Regions from separate parts of the Pelotomaculum schinkii genome, predicted to be linked through region 2. Evidence: a T-box and tRNA genes for the amino acid it is inferred to sense, from the RefSeq annotation. Region 2 holds a T-box; the other holds one or more tRNA genes.
What was found. The T-box of region 2 lies ahead of thrS (threonine--tRNA ligase). A T-box ahead of a tRNA ligase gene usually reads a tRNA of that ligase, here a tRNA-Thr.
Positions count from the first base shown of each region.

Region 1 (15,334 bases), on a different contig from region 2:
TTTCGGTTATATGAGGTGATCAAATGTGGAACACATGACAGAATATTATAAATGTTTTCAAGATTTCATCGGGTATTTAATTTTATGTTTCTTAGCAGTAGTTACTTTTTTCGATATATTGGATCACAAGGGAATTAATATTCCTTGGTTTTCTGCAATACAAAGGAAAAGAGAGAAAGATAATATTAATTATATTAAAGCGAATACATATCAGTGTATTTCTCAAATATTTACCGAAGATCACAATTTATTAATGCAGTATAAGGATGAGCGAATTAGACAATTCTTGGCTCAATTGGGCTTAAATAGTGAGCAGTTTGAACAAGTTAAATATGAAATTATCAAGTTGCGTAAGTCCCCTCCAATGGATACGTGGGAAAATATTAGAAAGAGGTTAGAGCATATATGCATTAGTGATTTCGCCTTAATAAATCAAAAAGGAATCCCAAGTGTTTTATATAATGCAGTAAATTATTATGTTAATTTAACGGATATTATGTTCGATAATTTTTTTGCTTATGATTTAGTTTCAATGATGGTGAATCTCATAGAATCAAGTATGGATGAAAGAGAGTTGAGTAAAATTGATAAGATTGTTGTCACAACTGAAGGCAACTTCCTTTTAGGTTTAAAAGTCGCTGAGAGAATGAAAAAGCCATTTGTTAAAATGAGGGAAAATCCCAAGATTAGACAGGATCAGTATTGGGACGGAAAACTTAACTCAAATGAGAATATAATTTTTGTTCATGACGTATTAGTGAAAGCTGAGCAAGTTATAAAAAGTATTAATAAATTTCCGAGTGGTATAAATATATTGGCATTCTTCTGTTTAGTACATAGATCGGAATGGAGAGGTTTGGAAAAGCTAAAAGCTCTTAATATTAATGTTTATTCAATATTAACACTATCAGACGAATATATTGAAAATTTATTAATGAGTCGTGGTGAGGAGTAAAGATTATGAATAAATGTAGCTTTTGCTCCGAAATAACTATGGATGAAGAGAATAACCTTTTTAATACAATGGTCTCCCAATATATTAATATGAGTCATAGGTTTTTATATAAAACTAAGAATTGGTTGCTAATACCAGCACTTGGTTCATTTGTTGCCGGTTATTTGTTAATCATTACTGAGAAGCACTTTCTTTCAATTGGTTCTGTTCCAACTTATCTTCTGCTTGAATTGGAGTGTTTGCTTCAAACCGTTGATAGTTTATTAAAAAACATATACAAATTAAGCACAATAGCCTTTGAACATGGTGCTGTGACAGATGAAAATCTGGGTGGTTGTTGTGTTAATCACACGCATCTACATATATTACCTTATAATGGGGATATATTACCTGATATAATTGATGACGGGTTCGAGGTTAGAAAGATTGATTCTTTCTATGATTTAAAGATGCAATATCTTTCTCATAAGCCCTATATTTTTTATCAGAACAATCATGGGATAAAGTATATTATTGAAGGTAAAAATATCCCTTCTCAATATATTCGACAGATATTAGCTGATAAGTTAGGTGTTTTAGAAAATTGGAACTGGAAGGAGTACATTGGAATTGATTATATTGTAGATACCTTTAATAGGTTAAATAGTGTTGATATTAATAGTATTTATATGGAAATATTGAATAAATATAAGGGTAGGCTTAAGGCATGGTGAATTCGATGGTTATATACAACAAATTAGTAAGGGATAAGGTGCCTAGCTGCATAGAGGCTGAGGGCAAGATCTGTTATACTAAAAATCTGGACGGTCAGGAATATATTATGGCTTTAGAAGAAAAGCTGATTGAAGAAGTTAATGAGTATCTTCAGTCACATAATATTATGGAATTAGTAGATGTTGTGGAGGTTATATATGGAATCGTTGCTTCGATGGGTGTTGATAAAAAAGAATTTGAATTGTATAGGCTCAAGAAACTATCTGATAGAGGTGGATTTAACGATAAAATAATGCTACTTGAGGTTGTTAGTAGTTAGTGATTATGATAGAAGAGGAGAGACTTCGCCTGGAAGACGTCATTGCAGGACGCAACCCGGTCCGGGAAGCGTTGCGGTCCGGCCGCCCCATCAATAAAATACTAATAGCCGAAGGCCCTTTGTCCGGGCCCCTGTTGGAAATCTACGGCGCGGCCAGGGAGAAAAACATCCCCGTGCAGAAGGTGGACAGGCAGCGGCTGGGCAAATTCGCCCCCGATGGCGCCCACCAGGGTGTGATAGCCCTGGCAGCCGCCAAAGAGTATGTGGAAGTGGAAGACATCCTGGCTGGAGCCGGTCCCGGCGTATCGCCGTTTCTGATCCTTTTAGATGAGATCAACGACCCGCATAACCTTGGCGCCATCCTCCGTACCGCTGACGCCGCCGGCGCGCACGGAGTTGTCATTCCGCGCCGCCGCTCCGCCCCGCTGACGCCAACTGTAGCCAAGGCATCGGCCGGGGCCATTGAATATGTGCCGGTGGCCAGGGTCGCCAATATGCCTCAGACTATCGAAACATTGAAAAAGCAAGGCCTCTGGATGGTAGGCGCCGATCCGGAGGGACAGGAACTTTATTGGGACGCCCGCCTGGAGGGACCGCTTGGCCTGGTCATAGGCGGTGAGGGCAAGGGCTTGGGCCGTCTGGTCAAAGAGCGGTGTGACCTCCTGGTGCGCCTGCCCATGTCCGGTCGTGTAAACTCATTAAATGCTTCAGTTGCAGCCGCCCTGCTGGCCTATGAAGTAGTGCGCCAGAGGAGAATCGCTTTAAATGAAGGGTCATCTCATCGTTGACGGTTATAATATTATTTATGCCTGGCCCGAATTTAATAAGAACAGGGAAACCGGGTTGGATTACGCCAGGTCAAAGCTGGTGTCCATACTTGCCGACCACGCGGCTCTAACCGGGTTGAAAGTGGTGGTCGTCTTTGACGCCCACCAAATTAAAGGCGGCGCTGAAAGAACGGAAGTTGTAGACGGGGTGGAGGTAATTTACACCCAGCAGGGGGAAACAGCCGACTCACTGATCGAGCGCATGGCCGGCTCCTTTCCAGAGGACGGGGGGACGGTATATGTAGCCACCTCGGACTGGGCCGAACAGGTGATCATTTTTGGCAGGGGAGCGTTTCGCCTGACTCCAGGTGAACTGCGCGAGCAAGTGCGGCGGACCAAAGAGGAAAGCAAGGTCCACTACCAGCAAAGCAAGCCGGTGGACGGTTACCTGGAAAACCGTTTGCTGGAAAAGGTGCGCTCCAAATTTGAACAATGGAGGCGGGGAAAGGGCTAGCCCGTCCAATTTTACCTTGACGAGCTTCCACCGCTTCGTTATAATAAGTTAGGAACCTGACCGAAACTATAATCAACATATGCCTAGCCCCGTGAAAAGAAAAAGTGCATTCCGGGCTGAAGGCCTGGGCATTGTCAATTAGCGAGGGTGGGGTTTTTTATTTTTTTTCTCGTTGGTTGATGGGAAAAAGAGGGGGAGAATAGTGATTTTTCAAGCCCAGACGGAAGTTTACAACGGATTTCAGCTGCTGGTTGACGAAGAAGTTGTGGAATTTGCCCGGGAGGGTGACGAAATAGCCCTGGAATACCTGATTAATAAGTACAAAAATTTTGTCCGCGCCAAAGCCCGGTCATATTTTCTGATCGGGGCCGATCGCGAAGACATCATCCAAGAAGGTATGATCGGGTTATATAAGGCAATCCGGGACTTCCGGATGGACAAGCTATCCTCATTCAGGGCTTTTGCCGAGCTCTGCATTACCAGGCAGATTATCACTGCCATCAAGACTGCCACCAGGCAAAAGCATATACCGCTGAACTCCTACGTCTCCCTTAACAAGCCCATATACGATGAGGATTCGGACCGCACCCTGCTGGATGTGCTATCGGGTTCGAAAATCACGGATCCCGAGGAGTTAATAATCTCCAGGGAAGAGTTTGACGATATCGAAGAGAAGATGGGCGAGATCTTAAGTTCGCTGGAGTGGAAAGTCTTGATGTCCTACCTGGAAGGCAAGTCCTACCAGGAAATCGCCGAAGACTTAAAGCGCCACGTCAAGTCAATCGACAACGCGTTGCAGCGCGTGAAGCGGAAACTCGAACGCTACCTAGAAAAGCGCGAAGCATAACCAGTTAACTGACAGGTTGCCTTTAACCGGCGGTTAAAGGTTTTTCTATGCTGGCCCGATATGGGTGCTGTCCGGGACACACTTGGAGACGGAGCCAATTTAGTAGCTGTAAAATAACTGTGGGTGATCACCAGTAATCTCCAGGCGAAAAGACAAGGAGTTTTTCCACGGAGAAAAGAAGAAAACCTCCAATGCAAGTAAGCCAAACCGACAAAGGAGGTTTCTTCTAGTGAATACATCACCCCAAATCCAAGCAGCCCAAGACTATCTGAAAGAAAGTTCCTGGCTGCAAGAGAAAAGAGTGAGTACTTTACTTAACAGTGTACTTGCCGGAAAGACAAATTTCAATACTTTAGAAAAAGAACTATTTACCATTGCCAGAGACTACTTGATTCAGATGCTGACTGCATTTTTAGAACACCTTGATCGGCTCATACTTTACTCGGCCGAACGGGAGGGTTGGGAAGTAGTTGAAATAAGGGAGCGAAGCCTCGAAACCACCCTGGGGGTGCTCAGCTACCCAAGACGCTACTACAAAAAGCGCACTTTAAGCGGAGCTTACGCTTACACCTTTTTGCTGGACGAACTGCTGGGTATACCAGCAAGAGCGCATGTCTCTGCCCGGTTGAGCGAAATAGCCGTAATGCTTGCCGCCGAACAAACCTACAGGAAGGCAAAAGAAACCTTAAAGACCACTTTGGGGGTGAGCATCAGCCACGAGACCATCCATCGGGATGTCCAAGTAGCCGGTGAACACCTCAAGAAATGGGATGGGGAAACTGGCTTAGACGGTACCGGTATCCGTGTTGTCCCTTTATTGGTTGTCGAAGTAGACGGAGCGATGATCAAACAACAGCGCCGGCACAAAAGAAGTGAGCAGAGACGCTTTGAGTTAAAAACAGCGGTAGTTTATGAAGGGTGGGAAGAAGGTCCGAATGGCAGAGCAAAACTGATCAACCCCACTTACTTCATTTACCACGGAAAAGGAGAAGAATTTTGGGGCGCCTTAGAACGGCGTTTAAGCCGGCTCTACGATCTTGACGGCTGCCCAAGAAAAATTATTGCCGGGGACGGAGCCGACTGGATCCGGGAAGGAGCCGATCTTTTAGGGGCCGAATATCAATACTGCCGGTTCCACTTAAAAAGGGATCTTATTAGCCTGTTTAACCCCCAGCACAGAAAAAAACTCGAGAAAATCCTCTATACGAACGACACGAACAGCCGGGCCGCTTTCAATATGTTTTTAAGGACGTTGATCATTGAAGAACCAAACGAAACCAGAAAAGAAAAACTAAGAGCTTTCCAAAGCCTAATCAATAGCGTTTGGGAAGGGATTACCGACTGGCGGGAAAGAAACCGTCCCTGCCCTTCCCCGGCCCGGGGATTGGGAGTTATCGAACCCAATGTGGGGCATACCATTGCCCGTCGGTTTAAACATCAGGGGGCTTCCTGGTCGGTAAACGGATCTGACAATCTCGCCCATGTTCGTTGTGCAAAAAGAAACGGTAATCTTATAGATATTCTTCGCCTGCCAGGGCCGCCTACTCCAGAGAGTGAGCCGGTACGAGTTCAGGACGGCTATTGGGCCAGAAGACAAACAGATGGCCTGGCTGCAAAAGATCCTGGGGATTGGGTACGGGCATCCTTGCCGGCAGCTTATGGACCCAATCAGAAAAGCCGGGAACTGGCATTACTAATTAGCCGTCTCACTTTAGATTGGATTTTTTAGACATGTTTTTGGTGAATCCCTGAGGCTTTTTTTGGGCGGCGCCGTCAGGGTAGCCTTGACTGCCGGGGGCCACACGCATGGTATAATGGGAGAAACGACGGGTTCGCTATCTTTGTAGACATGTTCCCGGAGCCACCCCGTCGGCATGTTTTATCAGACCATGCGTGGGGGTGGCAGTCAAGGCCGCCGCCACCGTGTTTTAAATTTTTTGCAATCTATATCGTGTCAAATTTATAACCTGGTTGAGTTGCATTGGAAATTATCGGATACGACCCACTTTAACTTGACAGCATCGCCAATTTATTTCAGGTTGACAGCACCGCCATAATAGCTTATAATAGCTACTGTGTCAGCGCCGGCGTAGCTCAATTGGCAGAGCAGCTGACTTGTAATCAGCAGGTTGCGGGTTCGAGTCCCATCGCCGGCTCCAAACTGAGAAGCGATACCCACATCTAAATATGGAGGGGTTCCCGAGTGGCTAAAGGGAGCAGACTGTAAATCTGCCGTCGACGACTTCGCTGGTTCGAATCCAGCCCCCTCCACCATCGCTTTTAAGCGGGGGCCCTGGTCGTTTGACAAAGGGCTCCTGATATGATATAATAAGTTTTGTCGATATCGCGGGGTAGAGCAGCTGGTAGCTCGTCGGGCTCATAACCCGAAGGTCAGGGGTTCAAATCCCCTCCCCGCAACCAAAGAAATCAATCCTCGCAAGCAATTGCGGGGTTTTTTAATTTAGGAGCCGGAGGACCATGCAATAATCTTAGAGCGGATATTTAACCTGCCGGCTCAGCCGGTTCTTTTATTTGATTTAATGTGACATTCCTTGCCGTCAATGTATATTATAGGAAAAAAGGAATGCTTAAAATGCGCTTGCCGAATGATACAGGAAAGCCAATGTTAAGACAGCGGTTTTATTTTGAAAACAATTGGTATTACGTTACGGATCCTTGGGCGCTGGTGGATCTGCAGGTTCACGGTAAAGATATTACTTATTTTGTCCCCTACTGGTTTGGGGCAACCGAGCAGGGGACCCTGAGTGACCAGTCCGACCCCGATACTCTGGCGACGCTGCAGCAATTAGGCCTGCCTGTGGTGGCTTTAGTCTATAATTTGGCCGGAGCCATTCACAAGATTTTGACCATCCCCAGCCTGCGCCAGACTCTTATAATAAACATTTTAAATATGCTCCTTAGTAAAAGGTTTATTGGCGTGAATGTGGACTTTGAATTTGTGCCGCCGGAAGACAGACAGTATTTGACTATGTTTATGGCAGAGCTTTATACGGCATTAAAACCGTATGGGCTTTTGGTTACCATATCCGTTCCTCCTGAACTTAAAGACGATCCGGCCCACCCATTTTCGGGGGCGTTCAGCTACTCCGACCTGGCCAGGTACAGCGACCAGCTGTATCTCCTGGCTTACGATGAACATGTCGCAATTCCCGGTCCCATCGCCTCTTACGGCTTTGTCCGTCAAGTGCTGACCTATGCCTTGTCAGTGATACCGCGGGAAAAGATCCGTCTGGGAATGGCCGTGTACGGGCGTGATTGGTCCCCCGGGACAGAACTTCCCAGGGAACTGTCCTTCGAAGAAGCTATAACCACCGCCTCCCGCCATGGAGTTGCCATCCGCTATGATGAAGAGGCGCAGGAATCAACCTACACCTACACGGCAAATGGAGTAAACCATATTGTCTGGTTTGAAGATGTGCGGAGCTTTGCAGTAAAACTAAACCTGGCTTTTCAAGAAGGGATAATGGGTATCGCTGTGTGGAGGCTGGGTCTGGAGGATCCGCGAATTTGGGAATTGCTGAGGATGCGCTGAAAGCTGATTGTTACTAAGAAGGAGCTATCCCCACAGCAGACCGCTATAGTACCGTCATTGAAACTAACACCAAGCTTCCCAAAGGATTGGGGCGCTTGGTGTTGAGCTTTTATTGCAATATTTCACATGATCGTTCCCAAAATACCGATTAACGCTACGACAAGGATAATCAAAATAAGCGCATTAATCAAACTAATCCCTCCAGAAGCCTTTTAAAACAGCCTACCAGCAATTTATTAAAAATCCATTAAAGAAAATTTAAATTTCTCTCAATTATTGTAAGCGATTACAGCGCTTTGTTGTATTATTGACATATGCTCAATATTATTTATATAATTATTCATGTGGAACTGCCCCGGCAAGTATTCTGTTGACCCGCACCCTTTCAGCGCTGTATGATGGGGGAAAATTGAGAATTATAATATAGAGTCTTTTAAGTAAAGAGGTGATCGCATGCCTAGACCGCCAAAATGCAGGAGAGTGGAGCAGTTTCCCATGGTTACCTGCTTTAAGCCTGCGGGAATACCGGGTACAGAACTTGATGAGGTTGTTATTTCTGTGGAAGAAATTGAGGCTATCCGGCTTAGAGATTTACTGGAGCTGGAGCATGAAGAATGCGCTGAAAAGATGTTGGTCTCGCGGCCTACCTTTCACCGCATCCTGGCCTCGGCCAGAAAAAAAATTGCATTTGCTCTGATTAATGGGGCAGCCTTGAAAGTAACCGGAGGCAGCTTTAAATTGGCCCAACACAAACTGGAGTGTCGCCGTTGCGGTCATCAATGGGTGGGAACAGTCTGCTGCAGGCGCACTGTTTGCCCGGCCTGCGCCCAAAAAGACTGGCAGATAACTGAGTAAAGCAAAAGTCAATTAACAAGGGAGTCACAGAAGATGAAAATTGCGATGCCTTACCTGAATGGCACGGTGGATGAATATTTTGGCAGGAATGGTGAATTCATCATCGTTGAAGCGGATGACGGTATGATCACCGGCAAAAAAATTCTCACCAGCGAAACTGCTCTGGGAGACCTGGTCGGTATGTTTCAGAACGAAGGGGTGGAGGTCGTTATCGCCAATGTGATCAGCCGCCCGGTGGTGGAAATGTTTTTTTACAACGGCATACGGGTTATCACCAGAGCCTCCGGTGAGGTAGAACAGGTTGCCAAGGATTTCCTCAGCGGCGAACTGCTAACTGGGGCCGCTTGTCGAGGTAGTGGAAACCACGCCCGCTAGGAAGCAGGGGAAGCAGGGGGACGGTTCTTTTGCTTCCGAAAAAAGGAAGCAAAAGAACCGTCCCCCTGCTTCCTTGACTTCCTTTATTTATGAAATTTTACACAAAAACAAAGGAGTTTCCGGTTTTTTGCTGAATTTACCTGGATAAGGAAATATTTTGCCAAAATATCGGAGGACGCCTTGAGCAACCAAAGTTTGTACAGCTTTATCTTGGAGCAGTCATTTGACGGAATTGCTTTTGCCGACGAGCAGGGAGGATTTATCGAATGGAACAGCAGTTTGGAACATATTACAGGGCTAAAGCGCAGCGAGGTAGTGGGACGCCCTTGCTGGGATGTGTATTTCCAATTATTGTCAAGTAAGACTAAAACAAAGGCCTTATACGAAAGGCTCAAAACAAACATCTTGCATATGCTGGAAACCGGGCGATCCCCGGCCATGGGCGAAGCAGCTATTCAGTGGCCCGATGGAATACGCAAAATTATTCAGATGACGGCTTTTTCCATCATGACCGCCAAAGGCTACATGCTGGGAATAATTGTACGAGACATTACCAGGCTCAAGCTGTTGGATAATGAACTACAACAAGGCCGGGCCTGGCTTGAGCAAATGGCGCTCGATCGTACAGCCGGGTATAAAAAGCTCAACCGGCAGCTTTCGCTGGAAATAGTAAAGCGCAGGCAGGTGGAGGAAGCCCTTTCGCGGCAGTTGGAGATAAGCCTGGCTATCACCGAACTCTCACGCAAGCTTCTATCACCTGCCGCGATTGAGGATATTTCCATCCTGGTGCTGGATCATGCCAAGCGCCTTACCGGCAGCAAATACGGTTATGTCGGCTATATCGAGCCTGAGACGGGTTATCTCATTTGTTGTACCATGACCAAGGATATCTGGGATAACTGTAAGGTTAAAGACAAGGACATTGTCTACAAGCGCTTTGGTGATTTGGGCGGGTGGGTCATCCGGAACAAAAAATCACTGCTGACCAACACCCCTGCTCAAGACCCGCGTTCAGCAGGAACGCCTCCCGGCCATATCCCCATCGACCGTGTAATCGCCGCTCCGGCTATTTTTAACGAAACGCTGGTTGGACTCGTCACTCTGGCCAATTCACCCCGCGATTACAGGGAGCAGGATCTGTCGCTGATCGAGCGCCTGGCGGATCTCTACGCCATTGCCGTTCACCGCAAGCGCTCCGAAGATGCCCTCCGCATCTCGGAGGCCAACTACCGGGCAATATTCGACGGGGCCGATGACGCCATTTTGGTGCATGATCTGCACACCGGCGTCGTTACCGATGTCAACCAAAAAGCTTGTCAATTGTTCGGCTGCAAGCCGCTGGAGAGCAGCCCGGATCTGGACGGACGGCTCATCAACCTGCCGCAGTACACACGGGATAGTACGGCAAAGTGGATGGCGGAGGCCGCCAAAGGGGAACCGCTGCTTTTTGAGAGTGTGCTGAAGGATAGTGATGGGTCGTCCTTGTCAATTGAAGTAAGCTTAAAACGGGCCGTCATCGGGGGAAAGGAAAGCGCGGTGGCTATCGTCAGGGACATTACCAGGCGAAGGCAGGTGGAAGGGGAAATGGTCCGCCTGGACCGGCTCCACCTTGTCGGCGAAATGGCCGCCAGCTTCGGCCACGAAATCAGAAACCCGATGACGTCGGTGCGCGGTCTTTTACAGGTTTTGAGGGGTAAGCCCGAGTGTCTCAAATATAAAGAGTACCTTGATTTGATGATTGAGGAACTGGACCGGGCCAATTCAATTATTCAGGAATTTCTCTCTCTGGCCAAGGACAGGGCGGTACTCTTTAAGGTCCAGAGCCTGAACGCAATTATAGAAGCTGTTTTCCCGTTAATTCTTGCAAGCGCGCTGATCCAGGACAAGTATGCCGAAGTTGATCTTGGAGATATTCCGGATTTGCCCTTCGATGAAAAAGAAATACGCCAGGTTATTTTAAACCTGGTGCGCAACGGGCTGGAGGCAATGCCCCCCGGGGGCTGCCTGACTATAAGGACTTTTACCGAGGGCAATGAGGTGGTCCTGTCGGTCCAGGATCAGGGCACGGGAATAGGACCTGACATCATTGAGAAAATCGGCAACCCGTTTTTCACTACCAAGGAGCAGGGCACCGGGCTGGGGTTGGCGGTTTGTTACAGTATTGCCGCGCGCCACGGGGCGACAATAAAGATTGAGACCGGCTCCGACGGCTCCACCTTTTTCTTCAGGTTCCTTCGTCCGGACAACGCGGGGCAGTAACTGCCCTGAAAACATTTCGGCCGCTGCAATGCCGCTCAAATGTAGGTGCGAATTCATTCGCAATGCTCTTAAGATATGCGGTGTGAAAAGGCCTCACCCACATAGCTGAGTTTTAATTCTCTAAAGATACCGTGTCTTACCAACTCCTTGATAATGTCGCGGGTTAGCTGCATTATTGTTAAGTTTTCTTCTTCTACGGGCGACTCGTCAGATGTGAAACTGCTGCCAAACTCGAGGCAAAATAACCAGAGAAGTAGCTGTAAAATAACTGTGGGTGATCACCAGTAATCTCCAGGCGAAAAGACAAGGAGTTTTTCCACGGAGAAAAGAAGAAAACCTCCAATGCAAGTAAGCCAAACCGACAAAGGAGGTTTCTTCTAGTGAATACATCACCCCAAATCCAAGCAGCCCAAGACTATCTGAAAGAAAGTTCCTGGCTGCAAGAGAAAAGAGTGAGTACTTTACTTAACAGTGTACTTGCCGGAAAGACAAATTTCAATACTTTAGAAAAAGAACTATTTACCATTGCCAGAGACTACTTGATTCAGATGCTGACTGCATTTTTAGAACACCTTGATCGGCTCATACTTTACTCGGCCGAACGGGAGGGTTGGGAAGTAGTTGAAATAAGGGAGCGAAGCCTCGAAACCACCCTGGGGGTGCTCAGCTACCCAAGACGCTACTACAAAAAGCGCACTTTAAGCGGAGCTTACGCTTACACCTTTTTGCTGGACGAACTGCTGGGTATACCAGCAAGAGCGCATGTCTCTGCCCGGTTGAGCGAAATAGCCGTAATGCTTGCCGCCGAACAAACCTACAGGAAGGCAAAAGAAACCTTAAAGACCACTTTGGGGGTGAGCATCAGCCACGAGACCATCCATCGGGATGTCCAAGTAGCCGGTGAACACCTCAAGAAATGGGATGGGGAAACTGGCTTAGACGGTACCGGTATCCGTGTTGTCCCTTTATTGGTTGTCGAAGTAGACGGAGCGATGATCAAACAACAGCGCCGGCACAAAAGAAGTGAGCAGAGACGCTTTGAGTTAAAAACAGCGGTAGTTTATGAAGGGTGGGAAGAAGGTCCGAATGGCAGAGCAAAACTGATCAACCCCACTTACTTCATTTACCACGGAAAAGGAGAAGAATTTTGGGGCGCCTTAGAACGGCGTTTAAGCCGGCTCTACGATCTTGACGGCTGCCCAAGAAAAATTATTGCCGGGGACGGAGCCGACTGGATCCGGGAAGGAGCCGATCTTTTAGGGGCCGAATATCAATACTGCCGGTTCCACTTAAAAAGGGATCTTATTAGCCTGTTTAACCCCCAGCACAGAAAAAAACTCGAGAAAATCCTCTATACGAACGACACGAACAGCCGGGCCGCTTTCAATATGTTTTTAAGGACGTTGATCATTGAAGAACCAAACGAAACCAGAAAAGAAAAACTAAGAGCTTTCCAAAGCCTAATCAATAGCGTTTGGGAAGGGATTACCGACTGGCGGGAAAGAAACCGTCCCTGCCCTTCCCCGGCCCGGGGATTGGGAGTTATCGAACCCAATGTGGGGCATACCATTGCCCGTCGGTTTAAACATCAGGGGGCTTCCTGGTCGGTAAACGGATCTGACAATCTCGCCCATGTTCGTTGTGCAAAAAGAAACGGTAATCTTATAGATATTCTTCGCCTGCCAGGGCCGCCTACTCCAGAGAGTGAGCCGGTACGAGTTCAGGACGGCTATTGGGCCAGAAGACAAACAGATGGCCTGGCTGCAAAAGATCCTGGGGATTGGGTACGGGCATCCTTGCCGGCAGCTTATGGACCCAATCAGAAAAGCCGGGAACTGGCATTACTAATTAGCCGTCTCACTTTAGATTGGATTTTTTAGACATGTTTTTGGTGAATCCCTGAGGCTTTTTTTGGGCGGCGCCGTCAGGGTAGCCTTGACTGCCGGGGGCCACACGCATGGTATAATGGGAGAAACGACGGGTTCGCTATCTTTGTAGACATGTTCCCGGAGCCACCCCGTCGGCATGTTTTATCAGACCATGCGTGGGGGTGGCAGTCAAGGCCGCCGCCACCGTGTTTTAAATTTTTTGCAATCTATATCGTGTCAAATTTATAACCTGGTTGAGTTGCATTGGAAATTATCGGATACGACCCACTTTAACTTGACAGCATCACCAGAGAAACCTTGCTTGACAAATGTCGCGATGATATGCTACTCTATATTCTGCGGGGCCGGTAAGTTACCGTGTTCAAGGCCCCTTTTATAATGCCGCTATAGCTCAGTAGGTAGAGCGCATCCTTGGTAAGGATGAGGTCACCGGTTCAATCCCGGTTAGCGGCTCCAAATTCAGAGGTCAGACGTCAGAAATCAGACATCCGGCCTCCGACGACTGGCAACCGAATATGGCGGCGTAGCTCAGCTGGTTAGAGCACACGGTTCATACCCGTGGTGTCCGGGGTTCAAGTCCCTGCGCCGCTACCATGCAGATAACAGGCGGGTGATGATAATAATCACCTGTCTTTATTTTTCTGTGCGGGGAGGATTTTTGCCCATAACGCAGAATTAATTATCGTTTTCCACAGTATGGTATAAGTTTAAACAGGTGTGGGAATAATTTAAAATCATGTAAATTACTGGTTGTGAATGTGTAAGGAGGTTTAAAAGACCAATGGCAAAGCAAAAGTACGAACGCACCAAACCCCACGTTAATATCGGAACCATCGGCCACGTAGACCACGGCAAGACCACACTTACCGCCGCCATCACCATGGTGCTGTCAACCGTAGGCGGCGCGTCAGTCAAGAAGTACGATGAAATCGACAACGCTCCTGAAGAGCGCGCCCGTGGCATCACGATCAACACCGCCCACGTAGAATACGAAACAGAAAAACGGCACTATGCCCACGTTGACTGCCCGGGCCACGCCGACTACATCAAGAACATGATCACCGGCGCCGCCCAGATGGACGGATCGATCCTGGTCGTATCCGCCGCCGACGGCCCCATGCCCCAGACCCGCGAGCACATTCTGCTGTCCCGCCAGGTCGGCGTTCCCTACATCGTTGTCTATCTGAACAAAGCCGACCAGGTTGACGACCCCGAGCTGTTGGAACTGGTAGACATGGAAGTGCGCGAACTGCTTTCTTCCTACGAATTTCCCGGCGACGATACCCCGATTATCAGCGGCTCCGCATTAAAAGCCATGGAATGCGCCTGCGGCAAGAGAGACTGCCAGTGGTGCAAATCGATCTGGGAACTGATGGACGCGGTGGACTCCTATATACCGACGCCGCAGCGGGCCATTGACAAGCCCTTCCTGATGCCGGTGGAAGACGTGTTCACGATTACCGGGCGCGGCACCGTGGCCACCGGGCGTGTAGAGCGCGGCCAGATTAAGGTGCAGGAAGAAGTGGAGATCGTAGGTTTCACCGAGAAGCCGCGCAAGACCGTCGTAACCGGGGTTGAGATGTTCAGGAAGCTTTTGGACAGCGGCCAGGCCGGCGACAACATCGGCTGCCTGTTGCGGGGCGTGGACCGCAAAGAGATCGAGCGGGGCCAGGTGCTGGCCAAGCCCGGCAGCATCAAGCCGCACACGAAATTCAACGCTGAAGTATACGTCCTGACCAAAGAAGAAGGCGGGCGGCACACCCCGTTTTTTAACGGCTACCGTCCCCAGTTCTACTTCCGTACCACCGACGTGACCGGCGTGGCGCACCTGCCCGAAGGTGTCGAGATGGTAATGCCCGGGGACAACGTCAAGATCTCCATTGACCTGATCACCCCGATCGCCATCGAAGAAGGACTGCGCTTCGCCATCCGTGAAGGCGGCCGCACCGTGGGCGCCGGCGTTGTAACAGGCGTCAGAGAGTAACCGATACGGTAAGTGAACGTGTGACAGACGTGAATGCATTGTCCTATATATCTTTGACCCCAAAGGAATGCAGCATATACCCAAGTCTCACGTCCCACGACCCACGACCATTAGATGTCCAAGTGCGGCGCTGACGCGCCGTTGTGCGATTGAAATGGCGCCTACATTTTGGGAAGTGTCAAATCTTAAACTAAAAGGAATGCAAAATATACTCACGTCCCACGTCCCACGACTCACGACCAAAAATGTAGGTGCGAATTCATTCGCCCAATTCTTAGACCCAAGAGAAATGCAGTATACAAT
Region 1 covers NZ_QFGA01000001.1:1,961,033-1,976,366, reverse strand. The annotation lists gene thyX (FAD-dependent thymidylate synthase) at 1-14, shown strand, start outside; gene Psch_RS09210 (hypothetical protein) at 26-955, shown strand; gene Psch_RS09205 (HIT family protein) at 961-1,668, shown strand; gene Psch_RS09200 (nucleoside triphosphate pyrophosphohydrolase) at 1,674-1,988, shown strand; gene rlmB (23S rRNA (guanosine(2251)-2'-O)-methyltransferase RlmB) at 1,994-2,776, shown strand; gene Psch_RS09190 (NYN domain-containing protein) at 2,754-3,269, shown strand; gene sigH (RNA polymerase sporulation sigma factor SigH) at 3,472-4,116, shown strand; gene Psch_RS09180 (ISLre2 family transposase) at 4,346-5,845, shown strand; tRNA gene Psch_RS09175 (tRNA-Thr) at 6,200-6,275, shown strand; tRNA gene Psch_RS09170 (tRNA-Tyr) at 6,306-6,390, shown strand; tRNA gene Psch_RS09165 (tRNA-Met) at 6,462-6,537, shown strand; gene Psch_RS09160 (glycosyl hydrolase family 18 protein) at 6,710-7,669, shown strand; gene Psch_RS09155 (DUF134 domain-containing protein) at 8,123-8,524, shown strand; gene Psch_RS09150 (NifB/NifX family molybdenum-iron cluster-binding protein) at 8,558-8,899, shown strand; gene Psch_RS09145 (PAS domain S-box protein) at 9,080-11,158, shown strand; gene Psch_RS09140 (ISLre2 family transposase) at 11,539-13,038, shown strand; tRNA gene Psch_RS09135 (tRNA-Thr) at 13,428-13,503, shown strand; tRNA gene Psch_RS09130 (tRNA-Met) at 13,565-13,641, shown strand; gene tuf (elongation factor Tu) at 13,829-15,031, shown strand.
Region 1: it has a tRNA-Thr gene. The T-box ahead of thrS (threonine--tRNA ligase) is inferred to sense a tRNA for this amino acid. The anticodon was not compared.

Region 2 (15,334 bases):
CGTAACCTTTTTCCAAAATATGACTAATCCTGTAGTGGCCGGCCAGGCTGTCGATAACGGTATTGGGGTCATCTGACGCCACTACCAGGTCGATATCCCCTACTGTTTCCTTCCAGCGCCGCAAACTGCCGCCCGCCTCAACTCTGGCAACACCGGGCAGCAGTTCCAGATAGCCTTTGAGTTCTGCGGCAATATTTCTGGCCAGATCCAAGAGTGCGCGGCCGGCCTGACTTTGGCGCAGTTCAATATTTCTCAGAATCTCGTCTTCGGTCCTGACGCCCAGCCCGGGCAGGTTCCGCAACCGCTTCTCCCGCGCGGCTGCAGCTAGCTCCTCCAGGCTGGTTATGCCCAGCTTTTCTCTGATCATACCGGCCTTTTTGGGTCCAAGGCCCGGCAGGGTAATAATCGCAAGCAGGCCGGGAGGGAATTCCTCCAGCAGTTCCTGGTATTTTTTCAGGTTGCCCGTTGTCAATAGCTCATTGATTTTGGCGGCAATGTTCTTGCCGATGCCGGGAATTTTGTTCAACCTGCCGCCCTTCCAGGCATCTTTAACCGGCTCGTCCAGACCGGCCAGGATCCTGGAGGCGTTGCGATAGGCCCTTATTTTAAAATATTCCTCCCCTTTGAGTTCCAAAAGGTCAGCCAGCTCGTGAAATATCCAGGCTATTTCTTCGTTTTGCATATAGGACTGCCTCATTTCTCGCTTAAGATAATTATCTCCAGAAAAAGCAAGCAGTATTAAAAAACTCATGCAGGAGGCCCATGAGTTTTGCGGTCTCTTAATTTATATATAGCCGTCAAACCAAAAACTCATGAAAGCTTTCATGAGTTTTTTTTCTTGTTATGTTCTTCCGGAGGCTCAATAATTTTAACCAGATTATCATGTTCTTCCTGGATTCTTTTCAATTCCTCAGCGATGTTGAGGGCAGCCAGAACGGCCGTCTGGATCCTGCTCAACCGCGGATTGCGTCCTGACAGGGCCTTCATTTTGCGGTTGACGTAATTAGCCAGCATGATCAATTCTTCAGGTGAACTGTCCCCTTTCAGGGTGTAATACTCACCGAATATCTCGACTTCCACCCGGGACTCCTGACCAGCCATAGTAATCCTCCAGGTTAAAATTTATGTTTAGTTTCGCCATATTTCCTTTTTCTCCTGCACCAGACCATAATATTTCTACCCTGGAAACATTTCGACCGCTACAATGTCGCTTAAATGCTGGGTAATTATTCTTTAGGGCCTGCGTAACGGCAGGCCCCAAAGTTTGAATTCTTTATTCGAATTTCTCAGGCGCGCAGTTCGGCTCCGAACCCTTGGGCCAGAGCATTGGCTATCGCAGCGGTTCTTTCCGCAACCTCGGTATCGGTAAGGGTACGGTCCTCGGCATAGAACCTCAGGGAGAAGGCCATGCTCTGATAGCCTTGGGGCACCTGCCCGCCCCGGTATACGTCAAACAGAAAGACCGATCGCAACAGCTCGCCACCCGCTCTGCGAATCGCTTCCACAACCTGCGCGGCCGGCGTCCCCTGCTTGATTAAAACCGCTATATCCCGCTCAACCGCCGGGAACCTGGGCAGGGTAGTGTATACGAACGGCCGGCCGGATACCTTAAGCAGTTGCTCCAGGTCCAGTTCAAAGGCTACCACCCGGTCCGGCAGCCCAAATTGCTCCAGGACATCGGGGTGAAGCTCACCAACAACGCCCAACCTGATACCGCCGGCCTCCAACCAGGCGGACCTGCCCGGGTGGAAACTGGGGTTTTCAAGCTCCGGCTGGAAATTGACCGGCTCAGTGCGCAAATAGTCGAAGAGGTTCTCCAGCACGCCTTTTAGGTGGTAAAAATCGAGTTCTCGCGCAGGCGCGTTCCACCCGGGCACGGTCCGGCCCATGGCGGTGGCGGCCAAAACCTGCCGCTCCTCCGGCAGGGAGCCCTCTTCCCGCGGGTAAAAAACACGCCCGATTTCAAATACGGCCCCGTTTTGCACCCGGCGGCTAAAGTTCCTGGCCAGCGTCTCAAGCAAACCGGGCAGCATCATCGTCCTCATAACAGAATGCTCTTCGCTTAAGGGGTTTTGCAGTTTGACCATTTCTCTAAAAGGACTATCTGCAGGCAAATTCATTTGCTCCAGAACCCTCGGGTGGGTGAAACTATAGGTCATGACCTCATATAACCCGTCGCCGGCCAGGCTGTTGCGGATCCCGGCGGTAAGGGACTGTTCCCTGGTCTGCTTGCCCTGAATGGACTGGCCATAGGGGAGGGTTCCCGGCACCCGGTCGTACCCGTGCATACGGGCAATCTCCTCAATCAGATCGATTTCCAGGTTCACATCAACACGGTGGGTGGGTACCGTAACCAGCAGATCAGCGCCGGATTCCCTGACCTTAAACTGCAGACCGGTCAGTATTCCGGCAGCTTCCTCCTTTGGCACCTCCACACCAAGGATATAGGTGGCTCTGCCCGGCCTAAGAGATATGATTTTCTCCTGCAGGGGTTCCGGGCAAACGTCGATAATGCCGGATACAACATCGCCCGCCTCCATCTCCGTAATCAGCTGCGCCGCCCGGTTGGCGGCCCTGGCTGAGCCTCCTATATCAATGCCCTTCTCGAAACGCTGTGAAGCTTCCGACCGCAGCCCCAGGGCCTTTGAGGTTTTACGTATGCTGATGGGGTTGAAGAAGGCCGACTCCAGCAGTACGGAGACCGTTTTGGCGGTGACCTCGGTGGCCAGCCCCCCCATCACCCCGGCGATACCCACCGGACCGGACGGGTCCGTGATCGCCAGCATGTCGGGTGTAAGAACACGTTCGTTGCCGTCTAAGGATAACATTTTCTCCCCGGCTCGGCCCCGGCGCACAATAATGTGCCCGTCCTTCAACAGATTGTAGTCAAAGGCGTGCATGGGCTGGCCCAGTTCCAGCATGACGTAGTTGGTTACATCCACGATGTTGCTGATGGGCCGGATACCGGCGTTGCGCAAGCGCTGCTGCATCCACAGGGGAGAGGGCCCCACCTTGACGTTTTTAACCAGCCGGGCACAGAAGCGGCGGCACAGATCTGTATCTTCAATATCCACCCGCGCCTGCCCTTCAATGCTTTCCGGCAGTTCCTTAAAAGAAGGCTGCGGTAGGCGCAAGGGACGTCCCAGCAGGGCGGCTACCTCCCTTGCCACACCGATCATCGATAAGCAGTCGCCCCGGTTGGGGGTGAGGTCCAGTTCCAGGATATGGTCATCCAGCCCCAGTATTTCTTTCGCGTCTTTTCCAAGGGGCGTGCCCGGAGGCAGGATCATGATGCCGTTGGCCTGTTCGGCGACCATTGTCTTCGGGTCGATCCCCAGTTCCTGACCGGAGCACATCATCCCCCTGGACTCAACACCCCTGAGTTTAGCTTTTTTAATAACCAAACCGCTGGCCAGCCTGGCGCCTTCCACCGCTACCGGGATGACGTCCCCTTCCCGCACGTTGGTGGCGGCGGTAATTATCTGCCGTTTCTCCCCACCGGTGTCGACACTGGTAACAACCAGCTTGTCTGCATTGGGATGGGGGCTGATCGATTCGATACGTCCGGTAATCACATTGCTGATACCGACGCCAAGTTCCGTGACGCCTTCCACGGTAACCCCGGCCAGGGTCAGGCGGTCCGCCAGTTCCTGCGGGGTAATATCAATTTCTACAAATTCCTGGAGCCATTTATAGGATACACGCACAGTGCTATTAACCTCCCATGTTATCATTAATGACAATCTATTAGAACTGCTGCAAGAATCTCAAATCATTATCAAACAGCAGCCGCATATCGTCAATGCCGTACTTCAGCATGGTGATGCGCTCGACCCCCATACCGAAAGCAAACCCGGTAACCTCCTCCGAATTATAACCGGACACTTCCAGCACGCGTGGATGCACCATACCCGATCCCAGGATTTCCAGCCATCCGGTATGGGAGCATACCCGGCAGCCATCGCCGCCGCAAATCACGCAGGAGATGTCCACCTCGGCGCTCGGCTCGGTAAACGGGAAAAAACTGGGCCGGAAGCGGGTCCTGGTTTTCATGCCGAACATAAGCCTGGCAAAAAGGTCCAGGGTACCCTTCAAATCACTGAAAGTAATCCTGCGATCAACTGCCAGTCCCTCTACCTGGTTGAACATGGGAGAGTGGGTGGCGTCATCATCACGGCGGTAGACCTTCCCCGGGACTATGATTTTAACCGGCAGCTCCGGCGCGGTCTTCTCCATCGTCCGCACCTGGACAGGCGAGGTGTGGGTCCTCAAGAGAGTTTCGGGGCTGATAAAGAAGGTATCCTGCATATCCCGTGCCGGGTGATCTTTGGGCAGGTTAAGGGCTTCAAAGTTGTAGTAGTCGGTCTCAACCTCGGGCCCTTCGGCAATACTGAAGCCCAGGCCCAAAAATATGTCCTGGATTTCTTCCCGTACAATAGTCAGGGGGTGTTTACGGCCGCGCAGCACCGGTGTGCCGGGAAGGGTAATATCGATCCCCTCTTCTCGCAGTTTTTGCTCCTTGAGCAGTTCCTTTAAACCGGCAGTCCTTACCGCCAGCTCGCCTTCGATGGCATCCCTGACCTCGTTGGCCACCTGGCCGATACGGGGCCTTTCCTCGGAGCTTAACCCTCCCATGCCGCGCAGAATCTGGGTCAATTCACCCTTCTTGCCCAGTATTCTGACTCTGATTTCATTCAACTCATCCATGGTTCGCGCTTCTGCCAGAGACTTGTGCGCCTCTTCATGAAGCCTTTTTAACTTTTCTTCCAAATGACAAACCTCCTGGCTGCTATATAAATGTATTACGAATCCTATAAAAATAACAAATTTTGCCTAACAATAAAAAAACCGCCCCCTCTACAGGGACGGATTATTTCTTTTCCGCGGTACCACCCTCTAGTTTATACCCGCTGAGCATAAACCCTCAATACCGTACGGGGCTTGACGCGCCCGATACTGTCTTCCGATAACGGTAGAAGCTCCGGCGACACCTACTGGTAAAACGTTCAGCTGCAGTTCCGGGGTGAACTTCAATGGACCCAATTCTGGGAGGGCTTCCAGTCCATCGACCCTCCTTCCCTGAAGAACGCCGGCCACCTACTTTTCCCCTTCATCACAATTCGTCTATTTTTATAAAATTAGTGAACGGCTAACCTCCTGTAAAGTATGTAGGCCCTTACCGAACCGGTTGCCTCAAACAGCCTCCAAAAAAATTCGGCGGTTAAAAGCATTTAACCACAACCTTTCCTCAGTTTTTTGGGGACCTTTTGGGTTTGATTATACCATAAGCAAAAATTGATGACAAGGAAGTTTACAGAAAAATCGAACCCCGTCCGGCTCCTTAAAAATGTGGAAAAGTCTCTATTTTACTACGTTTGTCGCTGTCTTACGGCTTCATAGAGAAGGATCGCGGCGGAAATTGCCACATTCAGGGATTCGGCGCGGCCCGGCATCGGGATGCGAGCCAGCTCGGACACCCTGCCCAGTACGGTCTCGCCAGCCCCAGCCGCTTCTCCCCCAACAGCCAATGCGCAGGGCACGCTCAGGTCACATTCGTAGACAGCTCTGGCCGCCCTGGGTTCGCCGGCTACAGTTTTTATCCCTCGATCTTCGAGATAATCCATAACCGCTTCTGCCGCGCAGCCCTGTATCACCGGCAGGTGAAAAATCGACCCCATCGTTGCCCGTAGTGTCTTGGGGTTGTAGATATCCGCAGTGCCTTTCAGCAAAATGACTCCGTCTGCTCCCGCGGCATCCGCCGACCTGATGATGGCGCCGAGGTTGCCCGGGTCACGGACCCCGTCCACCAGCGCCAGCAGGGCGGGTTGACCGGTATCGGCCAGTTCCTCCAGAGAGTTGCTCCGCTGCCGAACCACCGCCAGGATTCCCTGGGGTGTCTCGGTAAATGCCAACTCCTTAAGCAGTGGCTCCTCCACCTCCAGCAGGGCTATCCTCCGGTTGGAGGCATTGCTGAGGAGTCTCTCGCCCCGCCCGTCCTCCGTAATTTTTTGGGAGTAAACCAGCATTTCCACAGGCCAGGTGGAATGAAGGGCTTCCTCAACAAAACGAATGCCTTCAACCAGAAACTTGCCCTCTTGGTCCCTGAAGCGCCGCCCTCCCAGCCGTCGCAGGTATTTGACATGCGGATTGTTTTTACCCGGCGACATCCCGATCCACCTTCTCCTCCATCTCTGAAAATACACACAGATCGCTTCCAAAAAATGCAGCTGTGAATTTATTCGCACAAAAGTTGCATTAGATGCCCAAGTGCGGCGCTGACGCGCCGTTATGCGATTGTTGACAGGGTGACAAGAACTCCGTCCCCCTGTCAACCCCGGGTAAAGAATAGGCATGGTAATTATACCATGCCGGGACTTGCTGGGAAGGTTGTCTGCGTAAGAACAGCAACCTTGCACTAAAATACAGTTTATGGGAAAACTTTAGCATGGTAATCTATAATGCCCGTTACCTGCTTATAGTTTTGCCTTGGCTATATCCACCAATTGCCCGAAAGCCTGGGCGTCATTAGTGGCCATATCAGAAAGCATCTTGCGGTTGATATCGACACCGGCCAGTTTCAGGCCGTTCATAAGGCGGCTGTAGGAAATGCCGTTCATCCTGGCAGCGGCGTTAATCCTGGCTATCCACAACTTGCGAAAGTCGCGCTTTTTCACCCTGCGATCGCGGTAAGCGTAAACCAGCGACTTCATCACCTGTTGGTTGGCTACGCGGTAAAGTTTACTTTTGGCGCCCCGGTAACCCTTGGCCAACTTAAGTATTTTTCTATGCCTATTACGTGAAACCACACTGCTTTTAGCCCGTGGCATATTACATTCCTCCTGTTTAACAACGTTATGAATTTAAGGCATCAACTTTTTCAGGCGGTTCATATCGGCCGCGCTTACAATTGTTGATTTGCGCAGGCCGCGTTTCCTCTTGGAGCTCTTTTTACCGAGAATATGGCTGTGAAAAGAATGAGAACCTTTTAGCAACCCGGTGGCTGTCTTTTTAAAACGCTTCGCAGCACCGCGGTGGGTCTTAATTTTAGGCATTGCTGCATCTCCCTTCTAGTTTTCTTGCTTCGGCGCCAGGATCATAATCATGTTTTTTCCTTCTAGCTTGGGCACTCTTTCAACATTGCTCAGCTCTTTTAAATCTTCCGCCAGTCTTTTCAGCAGCTGCTGTCCGATTTGGGTATGGACGATCTCGCGCCCGCGGAAGATAACGGTCGCCTTTACTTTATCGCCATCCTTTAAAAAACGGATCGCGTTTTTGGCCTTGACCTCAAAATCGTGGTCTTCAATATTGGGACGCATCTTGATTTCCTTGACGCTGATTATTTTTTGTTTCTTCCTGGCCTCTTTCTCACGCTTGCTCTGTTCATACTTATATTTCCCAAAATCCATAATCCTGCAAACCGGGGGTTTGGCGGCAGGGGCAATTTCAACCAGATCCTGCTGCTTCTCCTCCGCGAGTCGCAAGGCATCCCTGCCGGACATTATGCCGAGTTGGTTCCCTTCGCTGTCTACAACCCTGACTTCCCTCGCCCTGATCTCCTCGTTGATTCGGAAATCTTTTGTAATAGCTGGTTCACCTCCATCAAAATTTACCCAAATAAAAAAGCGGGCAAAATCCACCCGCTTAAATATCTAAACTATCAAGAACCTTATGGACTGCTATACAAGCGTCGTAAGGTGAGAAGCGGATGGCTTCTACTTTGTAAGTGTGCAATTGGACGAAAGTATTATAGCATACCCCACCTGGCACGTCAAGAAATTATCTCCAATACTGCAAGAGTTAGAAAAGCAGCTCCACATACCGCTTTGGCGGTAGACAAGGCTAGACAAGGGGACGGTCCTTCTGTCTGCCGTTCTCGAAAAGCCTTTGGGGTAGTGGTCAGGTGGTTATCCTCCGCTCACTTTGCAATTCTACATTTCAGTAAGAAGGGCGTCATATCGACCGCATCAACAGACTGCAGCCTGGTAGCTACGCGCTATTTTAGCTTTTCTGCAAGCAACGCACGCGCTAAGGAACGCATCCAAGTGCTCCGTTCGCTCCGGAAAACCACCTGCCCGCAAGTCAAGCCTTTTCGAAAACTTCCTCTTGGGGGATAAAAGTTGACAAGAACCCCGTCCCCGTGTCACACCTTACTTAGAACATGCGCACGGATAACTATGGTAATTAACCGGAACTCTAGGCGTTAACCTTCTCTTTAATTTCACTGAGCAGTTTGTCTTCGAACTCGCTCAGCGGGAGGGCTCCAAGGTCGCCACGGCCGCGGTGGCGGACGGCCACCGCTCCCTGTTCGGCCTCCTTGTCACCGACAACCAGCATATAGGGAATTTTTTGCGCCTGGGCTTCGCGAATTTTATAGTTGATTTTCTCGTTGCGGGCGTCCATCTCCACCCGGATACCCTTTTGCTCAAGGCTGTCCACAACCTTACGGGCGTACGCAAGGTGGCGGTCGGTAATGGGCAGGACACGGGCCTGGACAGGGGCCAGCCAGGCCGGAAAAGCTCCGGCGAAGTGTTCGGTGAGAATGCCGATAAACCTTTCAATACTGCCGAATATCGTCCTGTGGATCATCACCGGCCGGTGCTTCTGGCCGTCCTCACCGACATAGGTAAGGTCGAACACCTCCGGCATCTGGAAATCCAACTGGATCGTCCCGCATTGCCAGGTGCGGCCCAGGGAATCTTTAAGGTGAAAATCAATCTTCGGCCCGTAGAAGGCGCCGTCCCCCTCGTTTACCTTATAATCGAGGCCCCTGGCCTCCAGGGCGTCCCGCAGCTCACCGGTGGCCTTCTCCCAGGTTTCTTCGGAGCCCATGGCTTTTTCCGGCCTGGTGGAAAGCTCCACTTGAAAAGAGAAACCGAACACCTTATAGAAATCTTCTTCCATGTTGATGACTCCGATGATCTCATCCTTAACCTGGGAGGGAAGCATGAATATGTGGGCGTCGTCCTGGGTAAAGCAACGGACTCTCATCAAACCGTGTAATGCGCCGGAAAGCTCGTGCCGGTGCACCAGCCCCAGTTCACCCATGCGAATGGGAAGCTCACGGTAGCTGTGCAGCTTGCTCTTGTAAATCAGGATGCCGCCAGGGCAGTTCATCGGCTTGACAGCGAAATCACCCTCGTCGATCTTGGTGAAATACATATTATCGCGGTAATGGTCCCAGTGCCCGGACTGCTCCCAGAGGGCTCTGTTCAAAATAATCGGCGTGCGAATCTCCTGGTAGCCCCTTTTTTTGTGCTCCTGCCGCCAGAAGTCCTCCAGTTCGTTGCGCAGTATCATTCCCTTGGGATGGAAAAACGGAAAGCCCGGACCCTCGTCATGAATGCTGAAAAGATCCAGTTCCGCGCCGATTTTTCGGTGGTCACGCCGCTTGGCTTCCTCGAGCCGGAAAAGGTGCTCGTCAAGCATGGATTTCTTGGGGAAAGAAGTGCCGTAAATCCGCTGGAGCATCTTGTTTTTCTCGCTGCCCCGCCAGTAAGCGCCTGCCACGCTCATCAGCTTGAAGGATTTCAAGCGCCCGGTCGAGGGCACGTGCGGCCCCATGCAGAGGTCGGTAAAATCACCCTGGCGATAGCAGGACAGGCCAACATCCACAGGCAGGTCCTCAATCAGTTCCACCTTGTAGTCCTGGCCTGCCTCCCCGAACTTAGCCAGCGCGTCAGCCCTGGTCAGTTCGGAGCGTTCAAAGGGCTTATCGGCCTTAACAATGGCCTCCATTTCCTTTTCGATCTTGGCCAGATCTTCCGGACTGAAGGGCTCCTTGGTGTCAAAGTCGTAATAAAAGCCGTCGGCAATAGCCGGGCCGATAGCAAACTTAACGCCGGGGAACAGCTTTTGCACCGCCTCGGCCATGACATGGGCCGTGCTGTGGCGGAAAACCTGTTTGCCCTCATCGTCTTCAAAGGTCAAAAATGCAACGTTGGCGTCACTGTTCAATGGCGCCCCCAGGTCGACCAGCCGGCCGTCCACCCTGGCTACCAGCGCTTCCTTGGCCAGACGCTGGCTGATACTCCTGGCAATATCCATAAGCGTTGTGCCCGCCTGGTACTCCCTGGCCGAGCCGTCCGGCAGGGTTACTTTAATATTGCCGGCTTCACCCAAAACCAACACATCCTTTCATGAAAAACAAAATCGCCCCTGACAAAAAGTCAGGGACGGGATTTCCGCGGTTCCACCCTGGTTAGGAAAATACAAATTCCTCGCTCACGCAGATAACGGTTGCCTCCGTCGCGGCCTACTCGTCAGTTCGGCCGGCAGTTCCAAGGTGGTTTTTCAGTCCACCCGCATCCAAAGGCGCTTTCAGCCTTATGGCGCCTTCTCTCTTTGGCCGGTGTGAAACTTACTCGTCCTTATCATCACTCGTTTATCACTATTCTTACAGTATTATATTGGCTAAATCCTTCATTGTCAACAAAAGCAAATCGGTTCAATTCAAGACCAATGGCTTGTGAAAGAAATGCTTCAGACATTTATTCAAGGCTCTGTACACAGAGCGCAACCAGGACACTCGCTCACCCGGCCGGTAAAAACACTTTTAATCGTTTCCAGCGTCGCGTTATGGTTTTCTTTACTGGCCCGGTGGATGTTTATTTTCCTGGGAGCGATGGTGATCAGAGCGCTGATCAGGAGGTCTTCGTAGTTTAGTTCATTTTCCAGCATATCCAGAAAAAAACCATCCATGTAATCACTCCGGACCGGCTGCATTTTATCGTCAAAAAGCTTGAAGCTGCCGGATTCAGAGATGCACAAATGGACCATTTCCATGCGCGGTTCCTGAACTTCTACAAAATACTGCAATAGCTGAATAAATTCACGGTACTCCCTCTCCATTAAAAATTCGTCAACCGCTTTTTCGGTGGCGTCCCGCAGCTCGGCCAGGTATTCCTTCAGCCTGAAACGGATGAATCCGTCGACGATAATGCGGTTATTATAGTTTAAGAAATCTATGATTTTTTGATTAATACGGTTCTTCCGGCTCAGCCAATAGAGCGTGTTCTGGGCTTCCCTGCCCTCACGGTTGATGTGGCGCAACGAATAGTCAAAAATAAGCTTCTTTTCTTCGTCACCAAAGTAATAATAGTTTTCCCGGATAATGTCTTTTAAAAGGGCATCCTCCCAGTGATTGAGAATGACGTCAGAAATTATTTCAGCCAGTTGCTGCCTAAGAAGGGTTTGGATATGCTCGTCGTTTGACCCGCGCTGAGCCTCTCCAGCAATGCGGCAGGAGAGAAAGGTGAATTTACCAGCCGGAGACTCTTCCAGGTCCACCTTCAGACCTTGTCCTTCACACAGCTTCAGCTGACTGCCGAGTTTGGCCTTAAAAAGCTCCATGTGCTGCGTGGCTCCGATGGATATGGTCTGCGCCACTATTATCACTCCCTGCCTGTTACTACACCAGTTGCCGCGGAAAAACAGGTCAGCCGGCTTTTTAAATCTTCCTGGTTCAGTATAGACAGAAAGAACGGCCCCTATGCCATGCAAATTATTTTAAGAAATCCAGAAATTTTGGCTTAATATAAAAGGGGCTTATAAATTCATACAAATTTCAAGATCTGAAAGTGCGGATAAATTTGCCCTACAAACCTGTAAGGCGTAAGCCGTAGGGCGTAGGGCGTAATGTATACTGCATTTCTATGGGGTTATGTGCGAATGAATTCGTTAGACTCTCAACTCGCTCAGCCGTTTGACTCTGTCTTCGATGGGCGGGTGGGTGCTGAAGAGCCTGGCCATGGATGCGCCGGAAAGCGGGTTGACGATGAACATGTGCGATGCCGCCGGGTTTACCTGCATCGGGATCCTGTGAGCCGCGCTTTCCAGCTTCAAAAGGGCGTTGGCAAGGCCTCCGGTATTACCGGCAAAACGGGCTCCGTCCTCGTCCGCCATGTATTCCCGCGAGCGGGAAATGGCCATCTGGATGATCATAGCCGCGATGGGCGCGATAATGGCCAGCAGGAGCCCTCCGATCATGCTGCCTCCACCTTCTTCGTCATCGCGGCCCATGCCGAAGATGGCGCCCCACTGGATGATGTTGGCCAGCATGGAGATCGCCCCGGCAAAGGTAGCGGCAATGGTCCCTACCAGGACATCCCGGTTTTTAACATGGGCCAGTTCGTGAGCCAGTACACCTTCCAGTTCGGTTTTGTTTAGTATTTGCACAAGCCCCTCGGTAACGGCTACCGCCGCATGAGCAGGGTTCCTGCCTGTGGCGAAAGCATTGGGCTGCGGTGAAGGAGTGATATAGATGCGGGGCATAGGCAGCCCGGCCCGCTGGGTCAACCGGCGCACGATGGCGTAAAGCTCCGGAACCTCTTCCTCAGAAACCGGCTGCGAGCGGGTCATTTTAATAGCCACTTTGTCGCTGTAATAGTAGCTGAAAAAATTCATACCCAGCGAAATAAGGAAGAACAGCATGGCGCCGTTACTGCCTCCGACTGCATTTCCGATTAGTACAAGGATGACGGAAAGGCCTGCCATCATCAACCAGACCTTGAAGTTATTCATTAAGTAAGCCTCCTTATCTCAAGTTTTAACAGTTTCCTAACATTTTAACCAATTAAGTTCCGAAGACGTCCATTCCCTCCTTTTATAATACCACCGTCAGGGCCAAAAGCAAAAATATCCCATAAATCGCTGCCGGGTAAAACATCACTGTGGCTTTCAGCTCTTTTTGCCTTTTGACAAAAAGGAAAATCGTCAGGCTTGATAACAACGCCAGGCCAGCGCTCAGTGCGGCCAGGGGGGAAATTATCCAGGGGGTAAATAAAATACCGATGATGGGGATAATCGTGCTCTGAAAAACCATGGCTCCTGTTATGTTGCCCATAGCCAGGGTATCTTTACCCCCTTTTACCCAGATCACACTGTTGAATTTTTCCGGCAGTTCGGTAGCTACCGGTGTGATTATCAGAGACAGGATCAAGGCTGGAGCCATCAAGCTGGTCGCCAGGTTGCCCAGAGCTCCCACGAAATAATCAGCGCCGACGACGATAAGCGCCAGGCTCACCGCGATTTGGGACAGCATCACCCAAAGGGGCGGCTCCCCTTCTCTTTTCCAGAAATACAGCGGATCAATATCCAGCTCGGACAAAGTGTCCCCGTCCCCGAGGGTGATCTTAACATAAAAAATGTACCCCAGGAGCAGAATAACCGCTACCATAATCTTTAGGGGCTGGATGGGCAAAAAGGCCGCCGCCACCGCCAGGCTATAGAAGAAGATAAAATATTTCAGGTCCCTCATTAATATGGAACTTTTTACGTCTATACAGCGGCTTCCTCCGTCCCGGCAGTAGAACATCTTGGAGATCCCCACTACCCCGAAGGCCAGCGTGCTGAGCATGAACGGAGCTCCCAGAATAGCGCCAATACCCACCTCATGGGCGCTCCCGACCGGGCCGAACAGGATCGCGATGATCGGGACCATGGTTTCCGGCAGCGCCGTGCCGATCGCCGCCAGCACCGACCCTACAGCCCCTTCGGACAGGTTCAACTTTTTACCCAGCCACTCGATCCCGTTGGTGAAGGTTTTAGCCCCCAACAAGATGGCCAACAGACCTGCAGCCAGCACCATAATATTCACAACCATCTATGCTAACACCTCCTTTGCAAAATTTAAAAATAAAAAAACCTCCGCATTTCCACTGCTGAAAATTACGAAGGTCTTGCCATACCTTTGCAGACGCAAGAGCCGGGTGTTATCCAACACCGTACTGACGACCCCTGCTCCGGGATAAACCCGGTGGCTACTCCCCTTGTATCTGGTAAGATTGTCTATACACTATTATTGCCGCATTTTAAGGACAAGTCAAGAAGTATTTAACGAGACGGTATAAAATAGTTTACAAACAAAAACATTCATTCTGAATTGGCTTGATGTGGGTGCGATTTCAAATCACACTCGCACTGCAAGTAAGGGGTTTCTACTAATCCTTATATATACTATAATACTACTTTTCTCGGGGGTCATGTGCAAATGAATTCGCAACCACATTGACAATACAGCGTATATGCTTTCCCTGTCCGCTACCGCCCGGCGCCTGCACTGCTCCCGCTCAAGTAGCCGGTGGAGAAAGCGATTTGCAGGTTGAAGCCCCCAGTCAAAGCGTCTACATCGATGACCTCGCCGGCAAAATATAGCCCCCTGATTATTTTCGACTCCAGCGTGGAGGGGTTGATTTCTTTGACGCTAACCCCGCCGCCTGTCACAATAGCCTCGTTAAGCGACCGGGTACCGGTCACTGTCACCGCCAGGTTTTTCAGGGCGCTCACCAGCTCCTCCCGTTCGCCTCTGGTCACCTGGGCTCCCTGCCTGCCGCCGTCAACACCCGCCAGGACGGGTATAACCGGCGCCAGCCGTTGAGGGAGAATAACGCTCAGGGTGTTTTTCAGAGACCTGGCCGGGTTTTGCTGTAAATGATCCTGCAGGAGCTTATTGAGCCGTTCACCCGGCCAACCGGGTTTTAAATCAATTATTAAGTCCAACGGAAAACTGAAATGTTTGGTCAAAAAGCTGCTGAGGTTTAAAACTGCCGGACCGGACAGGCCGAAATGAGTGAAAAGAAGCTCACCGGACTGCTCCGCTTTGGCCCGGCCGCCAGCGGCCACGCGCAGCATCACATGATCCAGAGCCAGCCCCTGCAACTCCCGCACCCAGCCATCCCGTACTACCAGCGGCACCAGAGCGGGCCGTGGTCCAACAATGGTGTGCCCCAACCGGCGGGCAAACCGGTAGCCGTCCCCGCTTGAGCCGGTCTGTTGGTAAGAGGCGCCACCGGTAGCAACCAGCACGCTCCGGCTTTTTACCGTGCTGTTATCAGACAGAAGGGCGCCGGCGGCCTGCCCGTCCCTGGACAGCAACTGCCTCACCCCGGAATTATACCGGACTTCCACTCCGCTGTCCTGAAGGTGTTTTTGCAGGGCTTTAAGAACATCGCCGGACTGGCCGGAGGCGGGAAACACCCTGCCGCCCGCCTCTACCCTGGCTTGAAGGCCCAGAGTCTTGAAGAGCTGCACTAAATGGCGGCCGGCAAAAGCATTTAGAGCGCTGTATAAGAATTTCCCGTTCGTAACTATATTTCCGCTAAAAGCATCACCGTCGCTGTCGTTCGTAAAATTGCACCTGCCGCCGCCGGTGATTGCCAGCTTTTTGCCTAGCCTGTCATTCTTCTCCAGCAGAACAACCTTTAAACCCCTTCTGGCAGCAGTGGCCGCCCCCAACATACCGGCCGGTCCGCCGCCTATAACAACCAGGTCATACTCCACCGGCCTCACCCCCGGTAAGTTCCATTTTTTTCTTTCATTATAAACGCAAAAACGGCAA
Region 2 covers NZ_QFGA01000002.1:804,408-819,741, forward strand. The annotation lists gene polX (DNA polymerase/3'-5' exonuclease PolX) at 1-682, opposite strand, end outside; gene Psch_RS14695 (cell division protein ZapA) at 823-1,101, opposite strand; gene pheT (phenylalanine--tRNA ligase subunit beta) at 1,287-3,707, opposite strand; gene pheS (phenylalanine--tRNA ligase subunit alpha) at 3,748-4,770, opposite strand; gene Psch_RS14710 (hypothetical protein) at 4,897-5,097, opposite strand; gene Psch_RS21540 (YqzL family protein) at 5,139-5,231, opposite strand; gene Psch_RS14715 (TrmH family RNA methyltransferase) at 5,370-6,167, opposite strand; gene rplT (50S ribosomal protein L20) at 6,474-6,827, opposite strand; gene rpmI (50S ribosomal protein L35) at 6,861-7,052, opposite strand; gene infC (translation initiation factor IF-3) at 7,068-7,583, opposite strand; ribosomal protein L20 leader region at 7,609-7,724, opposite strand; gene thrS (threonine--tRNA ligase) at 8,194-10,119, opposite strand; T-box leader at 10,166-10,383, opposite strand; gene ytxC (putative sporulation protein YtxC) at 10,492-11,385, opposite strand; gene htpX (zinc metalloprotease HtpX) at 11,677-12,519, opposite strand; gene Psch_RS14750 (sodium:calcium antiporter) at 12,602-13,600, opposite strand; gene Psch_RS14755 (BaiN/RdsA family NAD(P)/FAD-dependent oxidoreductase) at 14,038-15,276, opposite strand.